DNA from 4 places in the Borborobacter xinjiangensis genome. Region 3 is predicted to be linked to each of the others. Evidence: predicted binding sites of a transcription regulator. Region 3 holds the regulator's gene; each other region holds the start of a gene.
The links. The regulator LexA, encoded in region 3, represses DNA repair genes until DNA is damaged. The targets are predictions, from matches to a motif close to TGTTCNNNNTGTGTTCNG.
Positions count from the first base shown of each region.

Region 1: ssb (single-stranded DNA-binding protein) is a predicted target of LexA. The motif match lies at 2,369-2,386, and genes of this name have one in related genera.
Region 2: recA (recombinase RecA) is a predicted target of LexA. The motif match lies at 1,495-1,512, and genes of this name have one in related genera.
Region 4: uvrA (excinuclease ABC subunit UvrA) is a predicted target of LexA. The motif match lies at 2,648-2,665, and genes of this name have one in related genera.

Region 1 is NZ_JBLLVA010000011.1:107,337-111,957, reverse strand. Features, by position in the region: gene uvrA (excinuclease ABC subunit UvrA) at 1-1,681, opposite strand, end outside; gene ssb (single-stranded DNA-binding protein) at 2,497-2,997, shown strand.
Region 2 is NZ_JBLLVA010000002.1:187,155-191,775, reverse strand. Features, by position in the region: gene alaS (alanine--tRNA ligase) at 1-170, opposite strand, end outside; gene recA (recombinase RecA) at 352-1,437, opposite strand; gene ACLKMW_RS03090 (carbohydrate kinase family protein) at 1,702-2,664, shown strand; gene ACLKMW_RS03085 (pseudouridine-5'-phosphate glycosidase) at 2,661-3,620, shown strand; gene ACLKMW_RS03080 (TfoX/Sxy family protein) at 3,676-3,999, opposite strand; gene sufA (Fe-S cluster assembly scaffold SufA) at 4,004-4,390, opposite strand; gene ACLKMW_RS03070 (hypothetical protein) at 4,509-4,621, opposite strand, start outside.
Region 3 is NZ_JBLLVA010000005.1:93,850-98,470, reverse strand. Features, by position in the region: gene ACLKMW_RS08400 (rhomboid family intramembrane serine protease) at 1-402, opposite strand, end outside; gene ACLKMW_RS08395 (PAS domain-containing protein) at 793-1,431, shown strand; gene ACLKMW_RS08390 (PilZ domain-containing protein) at 1,577-2,194, shown strand; gene lexA (transcriptional repressor LexA) at 2,313-3,032, shown strand; gene ACLKMW_RS08380 (ComEC/Rec2 family competence protein) at 3,318-4,621, opposite strand, start outside.
Region 4 is NZ_JBLLVA010000044.1:18,068-22,688, reverse strand. Features, by position in the region: gene lhgO (L-2-hydroxyglutarate oxidase) at 1-916, shown strand, start outside; gene ssb (single-stranded DNA-binding protein) at 1,096-1,617, opposite strand; gene ACLKMW_RS24745 (hypothetical protein) at 1,974-2,135, shown strand; gene uvrA (excinuclease ABC subunit UvrA) at 2,813-4,621, shown strand, end outside.

The DNA.
Region 1 (4,621 bases), on a different contig from region 3:
TGCCGAGGTCGCGCAGATGCTTCAGCGTGTCGAGCAGGCGGGTATTGTCGCGCTGATGAAGCCCGATCGACGGTTCGTCGAGCACATAAAGCACGCCGGTCAGGCCGGAGCCGATCTGAGAGGCAAGCCGGATGCGCTGGCTTTCGCCGCCCGAGAGCGTGCCCGAGTTCCGCGCCAGCGTCAGATAATCGAGGCCGACATCGTTGAGAAAACGCAGCCGCTCGCGGATTTCCTTCAGGATGCGAACGGCGATCTCATTCTGCTTATTATTGAGTGTCGCCGGCAGTTCCTCAAACCAGACATTGGCCTTGCGTATCGACATTTCCGACACCTGGCCGATATGTAGGCCGGCGACCTTCACCGCCAGCGTTTCAGGCTTCAGGCGATAGCCGTTGCAGGCAGGGCAGGGGGTCGAGGACATGAAGCGCTCGATCTCCTCGCGCATCCAGGCCGATTCGGTTTCCTTCCAACGCCGCTCGAGATTGGGGATCACGCCTTCGAAGGTCTTGGTGGTCTTGTAGGAGCGCAAGCCGTCGTCATAGGTGAAGGCAATCTGGCGGTCGCCGGTGCCGTAGAGAATCGCTTGCTTGGCTTCGTCGAACAGGTCCTTGAACTTGTCGCTGAGCTTGAAGCCATAGACCTTGCCCAGCGCTTCGAGGGTCTGCGAATAATAAGGCGAGGTCGATTTCGCCCAGGGCGACACGGCGCCGGCCCGCAGCGAAACATTATCGTCCGGAACGACCAGAGTGGCATCGATGGCCCGCTGCGTTCCAAGCCCATCGCAGGCAGGGCAGGCGCCGAACGGATTGTTGAACGAAAACAGTCGCGGCTCGATCTCGGAGATCGTGAAGCCCGAAACCGGACAGGCGAATTTCTCCGAGAACAGAATGCGTTCGTGCGTCTCGTTCTTGGACTTGTTGGCGGATTCCTCGGCGGTCTCGGCCGCGGGCAACGGCCTGTCGGCGAATTCAGCCACGCAAAGCCCGTCAGCAAGCTTCAGCGCCGTCTCGATCGAATCGGCAAGCCGCGTTGCAAGGTCGCCGCGAACCACGATACGGTCGACCACCACGTCGATGTCGTGCTTGTATTTCTTGTCGAGCGCCGGGGCCTCGGCGATCTCGTAGAAAGCGCCGTCGATTTTGACCCGCTGAAAGCCCTTTTTCTGCAATTCGGCGAGTTCCTTGCGGTACTCGCCTTTGCGGCCGCGCACTACCGGCGCCATGATGTAGAGGCGCGTGCCTTCGTCCAGTGCGAGCACCCGATCCACCATCTGGCTGACCGTCTGGCTTTCGATCGGCAGGCCGGTTGCCGGCGAATAAGGAATACCGACGCGCGCGAAAAGCAGGCGCATATAGTCGTAGATTTCCGTCACCGTGCCGACGGTCGAGCGCGGATTGCGCGAGGTCGTCTTCTGTTCGATGGAGATGGCTGGCGACAGTCCGTCGATCTGGTCGACGTCCGGCTTCTGCATCATCTCCAGAAATTGCCGCGCATAGGCCGAAAGGCTTTCCACATAGCGCCGCTGGCCCTCGGCATAGATCGTGTCGAAGGCAAGCGACGACTTGCCGGAACCGGAAAGGCCGGTCATGACGATCAGCGAGTCCCGGGGAAGATCGAGATCGACATTCTTCAAATTGTGTTCGCGCGCGCCGCGAATGGAAAGATACTTCTGGTCGGCCATGCCGGGTCCGTCGCCTCAATTTAAATATCGGATTGGCGGGTTGACCGGCCAAACCCTCATGTAGGTATTTCAATCGCGCTGTCGAGATGCGCCTGATCCTCGCTGTCAGCCGGTTTTGCCGCTTTTACGCCTTCAGGGCAAGCAGAAAGAACAAAGGCCGAACACGTTCCTGACAGTCTGCTGCAAGCGGCAGGGTAAAGCTTATGCTTCGATCACATTTTGCAGCACTGCCGGTGTGCGGGTTGACCTCGCGGGGCAGAGGGCGCAACATTCTCAGGTCATCCGCAGCCGAGCGTCCCTTGGAATGCTCTTCGCCGCCGACGGGCCGTCTGCGAGGCGCCGCAGACAGGCGAATTGACGCTTCGGAAGACGTTGGATCAATCGGCACAGGAGTTGAGGCATGAGTCCACCGGACTGTTCCAAATGGCTCCGCCTTTGCGTGGAGCCGCGGCAGGCGTAGCTACGGGTTTCCCCGTCAGGCATTGGACTTGCCGTTCCCCCTACAATCAGAGACTACTGGTCGGATCGTCGGCTGACTGCCGCGTAGCATCCGAAGGAAAAGCCGGTAAAACACTCCCGGCAGTTGGCAAATAGCCATCAAGGCCTCGCGAGCCAAAAGGCGGCGGGGCCTTTCTCATGTTTCCGGTGGCGGGAATGCGGGGGCTTGAAATCCCAACAGGATGCAACTAGAACAAATCTAGAACAAACAATTTGTGGAAAGAGACCGAATTTGGCGGCGCAAACCGCCTGCGGCGGCCCTGATGGGCTAGGGTCGGCCAACAAATTGTTTCTGTGAATCTGTGCGGAGCGGTGTCATGGCGGGTAGCGTCAACAAAGTCATTCTGGTCGGCAATCTTGGCGCGGATCCGGAAATCCGGCGGCTGAATTCCGGTGATCCGGTCGTCAATCTGCGGATTGCCACCTCGGAAACCTGGCGCGACAAGAATTCGGGCGAACGCCGCGAAAAGACCGAATGGCACCAGGTGGTGATATTCAACGACAACCTTGCAAAGGTCGCCGAGCAATATCTCAAGAAGGGCATGAAGGTTTATATCGAAGGCTCGCTCCAGACCCGTAAATGGGAAAAGGACGGCATCGAGCGCTATACGACCGAGATCGTGCTGCAGAAATTCCGGGGCGAACTGCAGATGCTGGATGCGCGCGGCCAGGGCGGCGAGGGCGGCCAGGTCGGCTATGGCGGTGGTGGGCGCAGCGGATCCGATTTCGGCCAGTCGGGTCCAAATGACGACTATGGGCGCGGCGGCAGGAGCGGCGGCGGTTCCTCGCGCGATCTCGACGACGAAATCCCATTCTGACAGGTGGTCTAGGCCCTATGTAAACACAGTGCATGATACGTTTGGGGATTCAATAGCTTACGCAATAACCAAACTTCGGTAGTTCTTCAATTGCGGAGCATTGTCCATGTGGACGATTGTGCTTGTAAATAAAGCTTGTCAATCGCAGTAAACACAGCCTTTTTCTCTCATCAGATGTGTCAACAAACACCTAGCTGGGGTTCGCTGGAGACTTGCCTTTTCGACGGGCGAGGCGTTGTTGCTGTCTCGATCGTGGCTCCGCCGTTCGCGGCAATGCTGTCGGGCGCCAGCCAACGATCTTCGCGCGGTCTACTGCTGAAGGCGCGGATTATCGTCGAACGACTTGCCATGTTCGGTAATAAGGTTCTGTCGGGGCCACGCGGACCTATCACTATCTATCGACATCGGCGGGCGCTGCCCACTTGCAGCGGCGTTGGTGGCCGAAGGTGGATTCGTTCGGGGCCGAAGGTGGATTTGTTCGGTCCACGCCGCCGTCGACGGCAACAGCTGTGCGGTAGCCGGCACGAAAGGAGGCCAGGCATTCCGACATGCTATCGATGTTTAACCGGGCGTCAGGCCACGGTTGGGCTCGCTGTGGGATTCTCGACAAAACGCTGAAGGAGTCCGCACCGTTGCCGCTCGACGGCACCTGTGATGGTGGCCATTGTTTCCTGTTTGAAGGCCAACAATCGCGAGCTTCAATCCGATCACGTCCTAGTTGACGATCTACCTCAAGGACCCGTGCCACGGAATGGAACGGGTCGGCTCGGCTCGTGCATCGCGATCCGCCATTCCGTGGGCGCGGAGCTTCTGCCCCTCAGCGCTCGGCAGGTCCCCGAGGTAATCGGCGCGGGCCGACCTGTCCATGCTCGCCCGCGACAGATCAAGCCATCATCTGGCATGAAATTGGGCTGGGCCGGTGTGATGGGCATGCGATTTGCAATGTCTGCTGGACGGCGTTGCCTTGACGGATAATAATGCGACTTGTGCTCCTCCCCGATTCGAGTCGGCGGGCCGATTCGGCAGGAAGTTGCCGCAGCGGCACAGGGGCCAAAATCGGTCACCGAGTTATCCACAACTTTCTATCCTTGAACAGACGATTTCTGCTTGCAAGTCAGAAGGATTCGATCCTTGCGGCTATAAGGATTCGTAGCAAAGACGAATCCTGCACCATCCGTAAATTGCTTAAAAAGCAATTAGTTAACAAGTCACCTTTGCTCGAATATGCCGCCGACCAGGCCGCCGGCTGCCTTGGTTGACGAGCCGGTTGGTGCGGGCTCTCCTGACGTGTGCACGTACACGAGAGGGATCGAGCAAATGTCAGATATTCCCAATTCAGGTGAAAGTGGGCGACGGGACTTTGGGATATTGTTCCTAAGGAGGGCCCTCAGAGAAACCAGTAGAACCAGATCCACCGTCATCCCGGAACAAGGTGTCGCGCTATGCGAGGCGTCGCGTCACTGCTTTCCGTGCCCTCGGTTCATTCTGGATGGAGGAAGCAATGCACGGGACCCCGACTAAGCGGCACGAGATAGTCCGCGGGTATCGGGTTAGTATTTTGGTCTCTTCCTCGGGGGAACGGTTTCCGCTGCTGAAGAGCAGAGAGACGAACCTCCCTGACGCG
Region 2 (4,621 bases), on a different contig from region 3:
GCGCGGCTCTCAAGCCCGGTGAAGACATTCTTGAACTGCACCATGCCGGCGTTGACGAACATGAGCGTCGGGTCGTTACGGGGCACGAGCGGGCTTGAAGCCACGGCTTCATGTCCGTTTTTCCGGAAATAGTCGAGAAATGTCGACCGGATTTCGTTTACGCCACTCATGTCATTGCCTTTGCGAGAACTCCGCCGGTGCCAAAGGCGGGAAAATGGACAGAGCCTTTTAGCCGCCGCCCCCCGCACTGTCCAGAATTGCGGAAACAAACCCGACGAGGAAGCCTTGCCAAAACAAAGCCGCCGACACAGAGGCCGGCGGCTTTGAAAATCCGGCTCAGGCAGGGCCCGTTCACATTTCGCCGGCTTCAGCCTCGAAACCGCCGTCGGGCTCGCCCTCGAGGAATTTCTCGGCAATCAGCCCGGCATTCTGCCGCAAGGTGAGCTCGATCTCGCGGGCGGTGTCGGGATTGTCGCGCAAGAACAGCTTGGCATTCTCCCGGCCCTGGCCGAGGCGCTGTGAATTGTAGGAGAACCAGGCGCCTGCCTTCTCAATCACGCCGGCCTTGACGCCGAGATCGACAAGCTCGCCGGTCTTGGAAACGCCTTCGCCATACATGATATCGAATTCCACCTGCTTGAAAGGCGGCGCAAGCTTGTTCTTCACCACCTTCACGCGGGTCTGGTTGCCGACCACCTCGTCGCGATCCTTGACCGAACCGATGCGGCGGATGTCGAGGCGAACCGAGGCATAGAACTTGAGCGCATTGCCGCCAGTCGTGGTTTCGGGCGAGCCGAACATCACGCCGATCTTCATACGAATCTGGTTGATGAAGATGACCATCGTGTTGGAGCGCGAGATGGAAGCGGTCAGCTTGCGCAACGCCTGGCTCATGAGGCGTGCCTGGAGACCAGGCAGCGAGTCGCCCATCTCGCCTTCGATTTCGGCACGCGGCGTCAGCGCCGCCACCGAATCGACGACCAGAACGTCAACGGCTCCCGAGCGCACCAGCGTGTCGCAGATTTCCAAGGCCTGTTCGCCGGTGTCGGGCTGGGAAATCAGAAGGTTCTCAAGGTCGACGCCAAGCTTTCGCGCATAGACCGGGTCAAGCGCGTGTTCGGCGTCAACGAACGCACAGATACCACCCTTTTTCTGCGATTCGGCCACCGTATGCAGCGCAAGCGTCGTCTTGCCGGAGCTTTCCGGGCCATAGATTTCGATGATGCGGCCGCGCGGCAACCCGCCGACGCCGAGCGCGATGTCGAGTCCAAGCGAGCCGGTCGATACGGTCTCGATCTCGACGATCTTCTCGTTCGCTCCCAGGCGCATGATCGAGCCCTTGCCGAAAGCGCGTTCGATCTGCGACAGCGCGGCATCCAAAGCCTTAGATTTGTCCACCGATTTGTCCTCTACGAGCCGTAACGAATTCTGAGCCATGATACATTACCCCTTGGACGTCAATGAGGACCCGCCGGTCCGATTTATCATTCCATGTGTACCCTTTTTGTTCTCTTTTCGCAATAGGAGCTATGTATTTGATAATAAATCACATCTGTGATTTGTTCTATTTTTATACTCATCCGGCGCGAAGCGATGGCAGGATGGCCGGTCGGACCTTCCCATGGCATCGCCTAAGCGATTCGACGTTGAACGCGCTTCATGATCCATCCGCCTGCGGCGGATTACGATGAGATTGAACCCATGAACTCTCCTCGAATACTCGCCGTCGGCGGGGCGCATATCGACCGGCGCGGCCGGATAACGGACGCCTATGTGCCGGGTGCGTCAAATCCGGGAGTGATGCGCGAGGATGTGGGCGGCGGCGTCTTCAACGCACTGCGCAATGCGGTCCGGCGCGGCGCGGTGGGCTCGCTGATGTCGATTCGAGGCGGAGACGCGGCCGGGGAAACAGTTTCGCGGGCTATCGCAGCGGAAGGCATTGCCGATCTTTCGGTCGTCTTTCTCGACCGAGTGACGCCGAGCTATACGGCAATCATCGATCGTGATGGCGAAGTGATCCTAGGCTTCGCCGACATGGCGCTTTACGACCTTGCTTTTACCAAGCAGATGCGCCGCTCGAAAATGCGCGAGGCGATCGAGCGCGCCGATGCGCTGCTGTGCGATGCCAACCTGCCCGCCTCCGCCCTGCGGCTACTTGCTGAGATTGCGGCTGGCAAACCATCGTTCGCGATAGCGATTTCTCCGGCCAAGGTCTCCCGCTTGGCCGATGGACTGAGTGGCCTTTCCTGCCTGTTCATGAACCAGCGCGAGGCAGCAGCCCTTTCTCACATGAGCGAGTATGCGCCCGCCGCCGCGACGGTGCGTGCCCTGCAAAGCCAGGGATTGGTCAGTGGCGTGATAACCTCCGGCAGCGGGCCGGTTACAGGATTTGACGGCGATGGGCTGTTTTCGATTATCCCGCCGCCGGCATCAGCGGTGCTCGACGCGACGGGCGCCGGCGATGCACTTGCGGGTGCGACTGTCGCGGCGATTGCACGCGGCATGAATTTACGCGAAGCGCTTCGCGAGGGTGTTGCGGCGGCCACGCTTGCCGTTCAGAGCCGCGCATCCGTGCCCGTCTTTTCGGCGCAGACATTTGCCGCTACGCTGGCGCTGGTGCCGCAGGCGGTGGAACTCGGCACGAAAATCGGAGAAACACCATGACACCGGAAGCCGCCCGTTCCTTCACGGACGTCAATCCGCCGGTGGCCGAAGCGCTCGCCTCAGGCAGGCCGGTGGTGGCGCTCGAAAGCACGATCATCACCCATGGCATGCCATACCCGCAAAACAGCGCCATGGCCGCCAATGTCGAGCAGATCGTCCGGGATGAAGGCGCGGTTCCGGCCACCATCGCGGTGATCGGCGGTCGGTTGAAAATCGGCCTCTCAGGCGAGGAGCGTGAGGCCCTCGCCAATTCCACCGGAGCCATGAAACTGTCGCGCGCAGATCTGGCCTTTGCGGTCACCCAAGGCCGCACCGGCGGTACGACTGTCGCGGCAACGATGATCGCGGCACATCTGGCCGGCATCGAGGTATTCGCCACGGGCGGCATCGGCGGCGTCCACAAGGGTGCGGAAGCCAGCTTCGACATCTCGGCCGATCTCGATGAACTCGCGCACACGCCGCTGATTGTCGTTTCAGCGGGGGCCAAGGCCATTCTGGACATCGAGAAGACGCTGGAAGTGCTGGAGACGCGCGGCGTGCCCGTCGTGGCGTTCCGGGCCGACGTGATGCCGGCGTTCTGGTCGCGAAATTCGAATATTTCGGCGCCATTGCGCCTCGACACGGCCAAGGACATCGCGGCTTTCTTCCACACCCGCCGCGCGCTCGGCATCGCCGGCGGCATGCTGGTGGCCAATCCGGTTCCGCAAGACGCCGAGATCGATGCAGCCAGAATGGCGAACTACATCGCCGACGCGCAGGACGCCGCCAGATTGCGGCACATCACCGGCAAGGCGGTGACGCCTTTCCTGCTGGCCAGGATCTTCGAACTGACGAACGGCGAAAGCCTCAAGACGAATATCGCGCTCGTCGAAAACAATGCGCGGCTTGCGGCCGCAATCGCGCGCGAACTGATCCATGAGCCCGCGACAACAAGCCGGCGCCTCAAGAAGCAGTAGTTTTCGAAAATCACCGCAGACCGTGGTTGCCTCGGCCGATGAACCGCGCCAGGCCCTATTTGGCCGACCGCAGCGCGGCCGCGTAGGCCTTGCGCGCCCAGATCGCCATCTCGTCGGGATCGTCGATGGCGCTGTCGGGAATGCTCCAGTATGGCATGGCGACGTTCTTGCCGTGCTTGGAGCCGGTATAAGACCATTGCCTGCAACCAGCAGCTTCGAATTCCGGTGCGGCTTGCGCGTCGGCCTTCAGCATCAGTTCGCCACGCAGTTCGATCGCGATGATCAGACCGTCGTGGTAGATGCCCTTGCCGCCGAACAGCTTGCGAATGCTGACCGGGCCGAGGCCAGCGAAAAGATCGCGAATGGCCTCGTTGTCCATGGCTTCAGACGGCGCCGGCAGCCCGCGCCTGCGCCAGAGCCTTCAGATCGGCGGGATTGAGCTCCACCGATTCGCCGCAGCCGCAGGCCGAGCTCTGGTTCGGATTGGTGAAGGTGAAGCCGGTGCGCAACTGGGTCGTTTCGAAGTCCATGACTGTTCCGAACAGGAACAAGGCCGCTTCCGGCGCGACATAGACATGAGCGCCATCCCGTTCGATATGGTCGTCCTTCGGATCCGGCTCGGTCACCAGATCGACCGTATATTCCATGCCGGCGCAACCGCCCTTTTTGATGCCAAGGCGGATGCCATGGGCCTTCTCGCGCGTGGCCACGATCTCGTTGACCCGCGCGGCGGCCCGATCAGTCATGCTGATGACTGCAAAACGTCCCATATCCTGCTCCACTCTGCGCAGGTTAAAGGCCTGCGGAATGATTCTGTCCTAAGATGGTGAATATTTGGCGGGCGCGCAAGTCGGGCTGTTATCGATGCGAACCGAACATTCCGAAAGCTCATTTTCCATTGCCGGACGCCCGCAGAGCGAGCCCTATGGCGATCGCAATCGCAATGCCAATTCCGATTCCCATCGTGATGTTGTCCGAAGCCAGACCTATTGCCACGCCGA
Region 3 (4,621 bases):
CAGGCCGTAGTGCAGCCCGGCGGCGGCAAGCCCCGACACGGCCCAGAACAGCGAAAACCGCAGCGCTCCCAGCCGGTTTGCCAGTGGGGAGCCAAAGGCGGCAAGCCAGATCATGTTGACCAGCAGGTGCGCAACGCCGCCGTGCAGGAACGCATAGGTGAAAGGGCTGGTGAAGGCATAGACGTCGATGATGAACTGCCCCGAATAGCGGATCGGGATAAAGGCCGCACGCAACAGAACCCCGATATCCTGCTCCTGCGTCAGCACGTAGACGCGCAGCAGATGGATGCCGACGCAAAGGCCGATGGCCGCGATCACAATGCCGGGCAAATTGAACATCGGCTCGCCGCGGCGGCGAACCTTATCGGCCCCGTCATATTCATTTGGATTCCGCTCGGTCATCTTGTCTCCAGCTACACGGCAACCCTTCGCAGCATCCAAGTCGGGCGCGGGCGCCTGCAGCCTCTAACCCCGGCATGGGCGAATCACCAAGAAAAAAGCCGCCCAGCGTTTCTGCTGGACGGCCGGTCGAGCCCCCCTGCTCTCCCAAAAACCTTGACTGAAGTGCTGCCGATCGCCGCGAGGCGACCGCTGCTGGAGTGGTTTCAACGTGCCATACAGCTCTCTACTCCGCAACGTATACCAATCATTAACCTTAACACATCCGATCGGTTAACAAGCCGGCATACGCTCTGGCACGCAACCTGCTTCGCCCCGCATGTAGTTCCTCGAACAACGCCTTTCTGTTTGTCGATGGAACACCGGACGGCAGATTGTGCGGAGCGGAGCGGTATGAAACAGAACGGATCGATCGACCTGTTCCATTATTGGAATCGACTGCGGGACGGGCGTCCCGCACCGAGGCGGACAGAGGTCGAGCCGGCCGACATCAAGACGCTGTTGGCCGACACTTTCATTCTGGAGCGCGACACGCGCGGTGAAGCGGTATTCCGCCTCGCCGGCACCCGGCTTTGCGCCACATATGGGCGCGAGCTCAAGGGCTTTTCATTTCCCTCCCTGTGGCGCGAAAAGGACAGGCGGCTGCTCGCGCGGCTGGCCTACGGCGTCTTTCATGCCAAGTCCGTCGTCGTCGTCGTTTTCGAGGGCCGCACGCGGTGCGGCAAATCCAATCCGTTCGAGCTGCTTCTGCTGCCGCTTGAAGGTGGCGTGGAAAGCCCGCGCGCCATCGGCATTGTCACTCCAGGCGAGAGGCCGTTCTGGCTTGGCGCCGACCCCATAACCGATGCGCTGATCGAGTCGGTTCGGGTCGTCGATCCCGACTGTGAGCCGATGTTCCTGAAAAACCGTCCAGCCGTCACCGTGCCGCCGCTCGCCCCCAGCCAGAAAACGCTCTCGGAATCGGCTGATTCTCTCCGTGGTGGCCGACGCATACGTCACCTCGTCGTGCTTCCCGGCGGGCTCGACGAGTAGATCCCTGCCCTTGCAGTCCCCTGGCGTGGCCCAATGACGACGGCACGCTGCCGCCCTCGTGGCTACGGCTCGTTAACCAGTGTGGCGTAATTTAGCGGCTAGAAACTGGCGCAGCCATGCGGGAATTCGAGCGAACAGGGGCATCATGAGGGCGGCGGCGATCCACCAGGCGCCAACTGCGGTAGAAAAGCGCGGCTTTCAACGCGTCCGCGTGAAAATCTATGGCCGCTTCATGCTCGAAGATCGCACGGAACACCCCTGCCAGGTGGTCGATATGTCACCGGGCAATGTCGCGCTGCGTTGCGACCGCATCGGCAACCCCGGCGAAAAAGTCATCGCCTATATCGATCATATCGGCCGCGTCGAGGGGGTCGTGACCCGCACTATGCAAGACGGATTTGCGATGACGATCATCGCCTCCGACCGCAAGAAGGACAAACTCGCCGCACAGTTGACATGGCTTGCCAACAAGCATGAACTCGACCTGCCGGAAGACCGCCGCCATGAGCGTGTCGCACCGCGCAATCCAATGAGCACATTGCAACTCACCGACGGGCGACAATATCAGTGCCGGATCATCGATCTGTCGCTGTCGGGCGCTGCGATCGAAATCAGCGTAAAGCCGGCCCTAGGCGTTCAGGTCACGCTCGGAACGATGCGTGGACAGGTGGTACGCCATTTCGAGGATGGCGTGGCTATCGAATTCGCCGTCATACAGCGGCCGGAATCGCTGGATGCCGAGTTCAGCCGAAGCCTTTCCTGATCTGCGCTCCGAGACGCGTCTCTCTCCCACTTTTCACCGATTTAAACGGTTGCGGAACACAACTGGAACAGATAGTGTTTGTTCCGGGTTTGTTTTTCTTTGATTCTTCGGGGTGGCGATGCTCACGCGCAAACAACACGAGCTTCTCGTCTTCATTCATGAACGCCTGAAGGAGTCGGGCATACCACCCTCCTTCGACGAGATGAAGGAGGCTCTGGATCTTGCTTCGAAATCCGGCATCCATCGGCTGATCACCGCCTTGGAGGAAAGAGGCTTCATCAGGCGCTTGCCCAATCGGGCTCGGGCGCTGGAAGTTCTGCGCCTGCCCGATTCCATCGCGCCCGGTCTTGCGCCGCAACGCGCGAAGTTTTCGCCAAGCGTCATCGAAGGCAGCCTTGGGCGCCGCTCGCCCGAGCCTGCTCGCGGGCCTGTGGCGGAGAACGACGATTCAAACGCCTCCGTTTCGATTCCGGTGATGGGGCGCATCGCCGCCGGCGTGCCGATCGACGCAATCCAGCACAAGACCCATTCCATCTCCGTGCCGCCGGAGATGATCGCCGGCGGCGAACATTACGCTCTGGAGGTCAAGGGCGACTCGATGATCGAGGCCGGCATTTTCGACGGAGATACGGTTATCATTCGCAATGCCAGCACCGCCAATCCTGGCGAGATCATCGTGGCATTGGTGGATGAGGAAGAGGCGACGCTGAAACGGTTTCGCCGCAAGGGCGCGTCAATCGCGCTGGAGGCGGCCAATCCGGCCTATGAGACGCGCATTTTCGGACCGGATCGCGTGAAGGTGCAGGGTAAGCTGGTCGGGTTGATCCGCCGCTACTGAGGGTCTTTCGGCGGCAGGTGCGCCTTCCCTGGTCTCGATTGCGTTGAGGCCAGCCCTTCGCTTCCAGATGACAGGGTGAGATTGCGGGAGCTTCTGCGCCCCAGCTTTTACTCCTTGGAGCGCCATGCGCCCCAATCGACACCCAGGAATTCTTTCGGAAACCGGCTTACACTCTTACGGTCATGCCCTGGCCTCGGCTAATCGCTGGCATCACCGGATACCACTTGAGTGCGTTTACGCGAGACCGGGGCGCTTGGGGTGAGATGTGCTGTTGCTCGTGTCCGTTTATTTGAGCGTCCGACTGTCTCCCGAACTGGTTGTTGCATCTGCATTAGACGCATTTGCCCGCCGAGGCGCCTTTCGGCGGTAGGGCGGCAATCCACGAGCCTCGCGCGAGAAGCGCCGTTGAGTATGCCACGGACGATACGGACGGCTAATGGCAAAGCTGATTTCGGCTCGTGAACCAGTCGCTGCCTCGGATAATTGGATTGCAGCGCTCCCATATCTCGCAAGCTCGCGTTTGGTGACCACCAGCGTCCGACGGTTTTCGCATACATTACTCGCCGTCGCATCATCGACCACTACTACGGCCGCCTGTCCGCATGCAGGTTTGGCTGATGCCGCGTCAAGCGCATGTGCAATCACTGCGCCTGAAACATGACGTACGAGGCAAAGTCCGGCATCGCACACGAAACCGTCCGTGACTGGCGGCAAAGTGCCGGCTGCGCTTGGATTGGCCATCTTAAGAACGTCCGGCTTCAGTATCTTTTCTGCCCGAAGCGCACGCTGCCAGTTTTCGATGGTGAATTCGTTCGGGCGTGCGCGATTAACCGCCAGGCGCTGTTCGCCCACCGGCACTGCGACCAGTCGAGCGTCTTCGGACACCAATATGTCGGGCGGGCGGACATTTGCGACCGTGACGAGGCCGACGAGTGCGAATGGCAACGCCGTGACGCGCAACCGGGTTGTGGCCATAGTGGCGATGACGAGAGCCACGGTCCACAGCACGACGGAATGAACAGAAATGAGCCCCACCGCATCAACGGGCGAGTGTTGCGAGAGCCATCGCGAGACCGCGATCATTGCGGCAAGACCCTTGGCCATGACGAAGAAGAACGGCCCATCGAGACCGAATGGCATGGCAATGGAGCCGGCGACGGCAAACGGCATCACGAAGACAGACACGATGGGCATTACCGCAAGGTTCGCCACGAGGCTGAGCGGCGAGACGCGCTGGAAGTGGTAGGCGCCGAAGACGGCCGTTGCCAGCCCGGCGACGATTGACGTCACCGCGAGTGCGGCCATGAAACCCCAGCTTTTTCTCAACATGGCGCTGGTGAGCGGACGATCGGTTAAGGAGGTTCGATGCAGGCTGGCAGACCGACGCTCGGACCAGATCGCATAGGCTCCGACCAATGCCGCAGTCGCCGCGAACGACATCTGGAAGCTCGGACCGATGACCTCATGCGGCGAGATGACGATGACGATGATTGCCGATGTCGCCAGATTGCGCAGGGTGAGCGCCGCACGGTCGAACAGTAGTGCTATCAGCATGATCGCCAGCATGATGAAACTGCGCTGGGCCGCGA
Region 4 (4,621 bases), on a different contig from region 3:
CGTGGCGACCGACAAGCTGGAACTCGAGCGCATGGAAGCACTGGCGAAGCGGGCGGTGCAGAACGACATCGCGTTCGAACACCTCGATGCCACACAACTACGCAAGGCCGAGCCGCGAATTTCGGGGCTTGGAGCGCTGCTGGTGCCTGCCACCGGGATCGTGAGTTACCGCAAGGTGAGCGAGGCGATGGCCGGGGCCATCAAGGCAAAGGGGGGAGAAATCCGCTTTGGTTCACCCGTCACGGCACTGCGCGAGCAAGGCAACGGTGTGGTTATCGAGGTTGGCGGCAACAGGATCGAGGCCAAGCGGCTGATTGCATGCGCCGGGCTGCAATCCGACCGCCTCGCGCAAATGGCTGGCCTGAAGATCGAGCACCGCATAGTGCCGTTCCGCGGCGAATATCACGTGCTGCCGCCTCGCCTCTCCAGCATCGTCAAACATCTGATTTATCCGATCCCCGATCCGGATTTGCCTTTTCTGGGCATCCACCTGACGCGGATGATCGACGGCAGTGTGACAGTAGGGCCGAACGCCGTGCTCGGTTTCGACCGCGAGGGTTATCCGAAAGGCACGATGCGGGGATCAGACATTGCAGACATGCTTGGCTTTGCCGGATTCTGGAAGCTGATCGCCGCCAACTGGCGCTCCGGCGTGACAGAGTTCGGGAATTCGCTTTCCAAGCGGCGCTATCTCGAAGCCTGCCGCAAATACTGTCCGGAACTCGAGGTCAGCGACCTGCAGCCGTGGCCAGCCGGTATTCGCGCACAAGCGGTGATGCAAGATGGAACATTGGTACACGACTTTCTATTCGTGCAATCGGAGCGCATGCTGCATGTCTGCAATGCGCCCTCGCCTGCGGCCACTTCCGCAATTCCAATCGGCAAGATGATCGTCGACAAGTTGTTGGCTGCGTGATCCAGAGACGCGGAAACAGCCGCAAGGACTGATTCCATTTGCCGGCGTATCGTACTGATCGGAAACAGATTCTTCTGTTTCAGGCGGCGCGAACCGGCAACCGGGCACGCACGCCTGAATCAAGAAACAGCATCAACCTGTTGACCAAGCACAAAATCACAGTGCCGCGGCCACAAAAGTCAGAACGGGATTTCGTCGTCCAAATCACGAGAGCCACCGCCGCCACCACGGCTCGGGCCACCGCCGCCACCACGGTTGGAACCATAGTCGCCGGGGCCGGACTGGCCAAAATCGGAGCTTCGGCCACCACCGCCGCCGGAGTACCCCCCAACCTGGCCGCCCTCACCTTGCCCACGTGAATCCAGCATCTGCAATTCGCCGCGAAATTTCTGCAGTACGATCTCGGTCGTGTAGCGCTCGACGCCGTCCTTTTCCCACTTTCGGGTCTGAAGCTGGCCCTCGATGTAAACTTTCATGCCCTTCTTGAGGTACTGCTCGGCAACCTTGGCGAGGCTGTCGTTGAAGATGACGACCTGATGCCATTCCGTCTTTTCCCTGCGTTCACCGGAATTCTTGTCACGCCAGCTTTCTGAGGTTGCTATGCGCAGATTGACGACAGGTTCGCCCGAATTTAGCCGGCGGATTTCAGGGTCTGCCCCCAGATTACCCACCAGGATGACCTTGTTGACGCTACCCGCCATGATACTTCTCCACGCTTATCCGAAACGAAATTACCGCAGCACCTTATAGCGAGACGCCTCATTCTGCTCGACTAAGGGCCTCTTTCCCACAAAGATTTTGTTCTCTATATGTTCTATTAATACCCTTTGATCGAGTCAAGAAAATTTCACCTGGTTGAACCGATCCATCTGCCGGCCCTTGCTTTGGACAGGTGATTTGTCTTGAGATGCTGGTTTGACCCGCTTGATGCCCCTATATTGAGGCCATGTTTTGTAAATCGGCATCGGTCCTGACTATAGCTCTAATCTGCGTATCGAGTACTGCTTGGGCGGACTCCGGCTCCAGCAGCAGTTCCCGCACCACTTTGCCCGGAGTGATGGATGGCTATAGCATCGTCAAACCGCTTGAAGCAGAACCGGATGATACGGTTCCACAGGGCAAGTCAGGCCAATTCAAGATCGGAAATGTCGATGTACGCATTTCTGGCGATGTCACCATTGACGTGGGTGTTGGCTCGACCCGACCGCCAAACCGCTGACACGACCTCACCCTCTCAAAAAGTGGGCGCCTGAAATGAGTAGCCCCGCCGCTGCCAGAGCAGAATGACGGGGCTTTGAATGGGTTCAACCCATAGTGTCGGGAGCGTTTCACCGACTTTTTGTCTTCGGATGCTTCGCGGATTCAACCGTCGATCCGACTATGGTTTCAAATTGTAAGGGAAACGATCAGGCAAATACTGGCAACCAAGGGCCTTGGTTTAGTTTCGTGCTGATCGCGGCTCTACTCGGCGTAGAGCCTGATGGGACTGTCCGGTGGAGTCATGCCTCGCTCCTTCTGTCCGTTGCACATGGTGTCCGGAAGCGCTTCATTCGCTGGTCTGCGGCGTCTCGCAGACTGCCTGCCGGTTGCGAAGATCGCCGTTTGGCGATCGGCTTTCCTGACTTGCCAAGACTGGTCCTTCCTGGCACCTGCGTCAACCTTTTGCAGGCATATCGACCAAAAAGTGATCCACTGTAACATGAATCCGTATGGCCGGTTTTGTCAGTAGCCTGTTCATTTTTTGTTCTTTGCGCTTGCCCGCTGTCCTGAAAGACGCTTAAACGCTGGCGGGGAAGTGCGGCTTCTCTCGAAACCGCGTAGAGACGACCTATATTGGCGGAAGGCCGGGATAACCCGCCATTCCGAGACATCATGATCTGAGGCGGCGGACCGGCCATGGCCGACCAAAAATACATTTCCATTCGCGGTGCACGCGAACACAATCTGAAGAATGTGGACCTCGATTTGCCACGCGATTCCCTCGTGGTGATGACTGGGCTTTCCGGCTCCGGTAAATCGTCGCTCGCCTTCGATACCATCTACGCCGAGGGGCAGCGGCGCTACGTCGAGAGCCTTTCTGCCTACGCGCGCCAGTTTCTGGAGATGATGCAAAAGCCGGACGTCGATCAGATCGACGGCCTGTCTCCGGCTATTTCCATAGAGCAGAAGACAACGTCGAAGAACCCGCGCTCGACGGTCGGCACAGTTACCGAGATATACGACTACATGCGCCTTTTGTTCGCGCGCGTGGGTGTTCCCTATTCGCCGGCTACCGGGTTGCCGATTGAAAGCCAAACGGTGAGCCAAATGGTCGACCGTGTGCTGGCGATGGAGGAAGGCACGCGGCTCTACATCATGGCGCCGATCGTGCGCGGCCGCAAAGGCGAGTACCGCAAGGAACTCCTGGAGCTACAGAAGAAAGGCTTCCAGCGCGTAAAGATCGACGGGGTCTTCTACGAGATCGCCGAAGTGCCTGCGCTGGACAAGAAATACAAACACGACATCGATGTGGTGGTGGACCGCATAGTGGTGCGCCCCGACCTCGCTACCCGACTTGCCGATTCCATGGAAACGGCGCTGAAACTGGCTGAAGGGTTGGTGGTGGCGGAGTTTGCCGACAAGCCGCTGCCGGCAAGCGAAACCTCGGAAGAATCCGCCTACAAATCCAAGAACGAGACGCACGAGCGGGTGCTGTTCTCGGAGAAGTTTGCCTGCCCGGTGTCGGGATTCACTATTCCCGAAATCGAGCCCAGGCTGTTCTCCTTCAACAATCCATTCGGCGCCTGTCCAACCTGCGATGGCCTGGGCAGCCAACGCGCCATAGATGCCCACCTTGTGGTTCCGGATGAAAACGTGTCGCTACGCGACGGCGCGATCAGTCCGTGGGCTAAATCAACGTCTCCCTACTATTCCCAAACGCTCGAGGCTTTGGGCACGGTCTACGGCTTTAAGCTGGGTGACAAATGGAAAGACCTTTCTGACGAAGCCAGAAGCGCGATCCTTCAAGGAACGGGTGAGCGCGAGATCGCCTTCCAGTACGATGATGGCTTGCGCTCCTATAAGACAACTAAAACCTTCGAGGGCGTGGTTCCCAATCTCGAGCGGCGTTGGAAGGAAACCGAATCCGCCTGGATGCGGGAGGAAATCGAGCGCTTCATGTCCGCCACCCCCTGCCCGGCCTGCAATGGCTATCGCCTCAAGCCGGAAGCACTGGCGGTAAAGATCGGCGGCAAGCATATCGGCGAAGTGACACAGCAATCCATTCGCAATGCCAACAGGTGGTTCGCGGACCTGCCGACGCAGTTGAATGACAAGCAGAACGAAATCGCTGTGCGTGTCCTGAAGGAGATCCGCGAGCGGCTGCGCTTTCTCAATGATGTTGGTCTGGACTATCTGACGCTGGCGCGCAATTCCGGCACGCTTTCTGGCGGCGAAAGCCAAAGAATAAGGCTTGCTTCGCAAATCGGCTCGGGCCTCACCGGCGTGCTTTATGTGCTGGATGAACCGTCCATTGGCCTGCACCAGCGCGACAATACACGCCTGCTCGATACGCTGAAGCACCTGCGCGATATCGGCAACACGGTCATCGTCGTCGAGCATGACGAGGATGCCATTCTTCATGCCGACTACGTCGTCGATATCGGCCCTGCCGCCGGCATTCATGGCGGACGCGTCATCGCCCAGGGCACGCCGCGCGAGGTCATG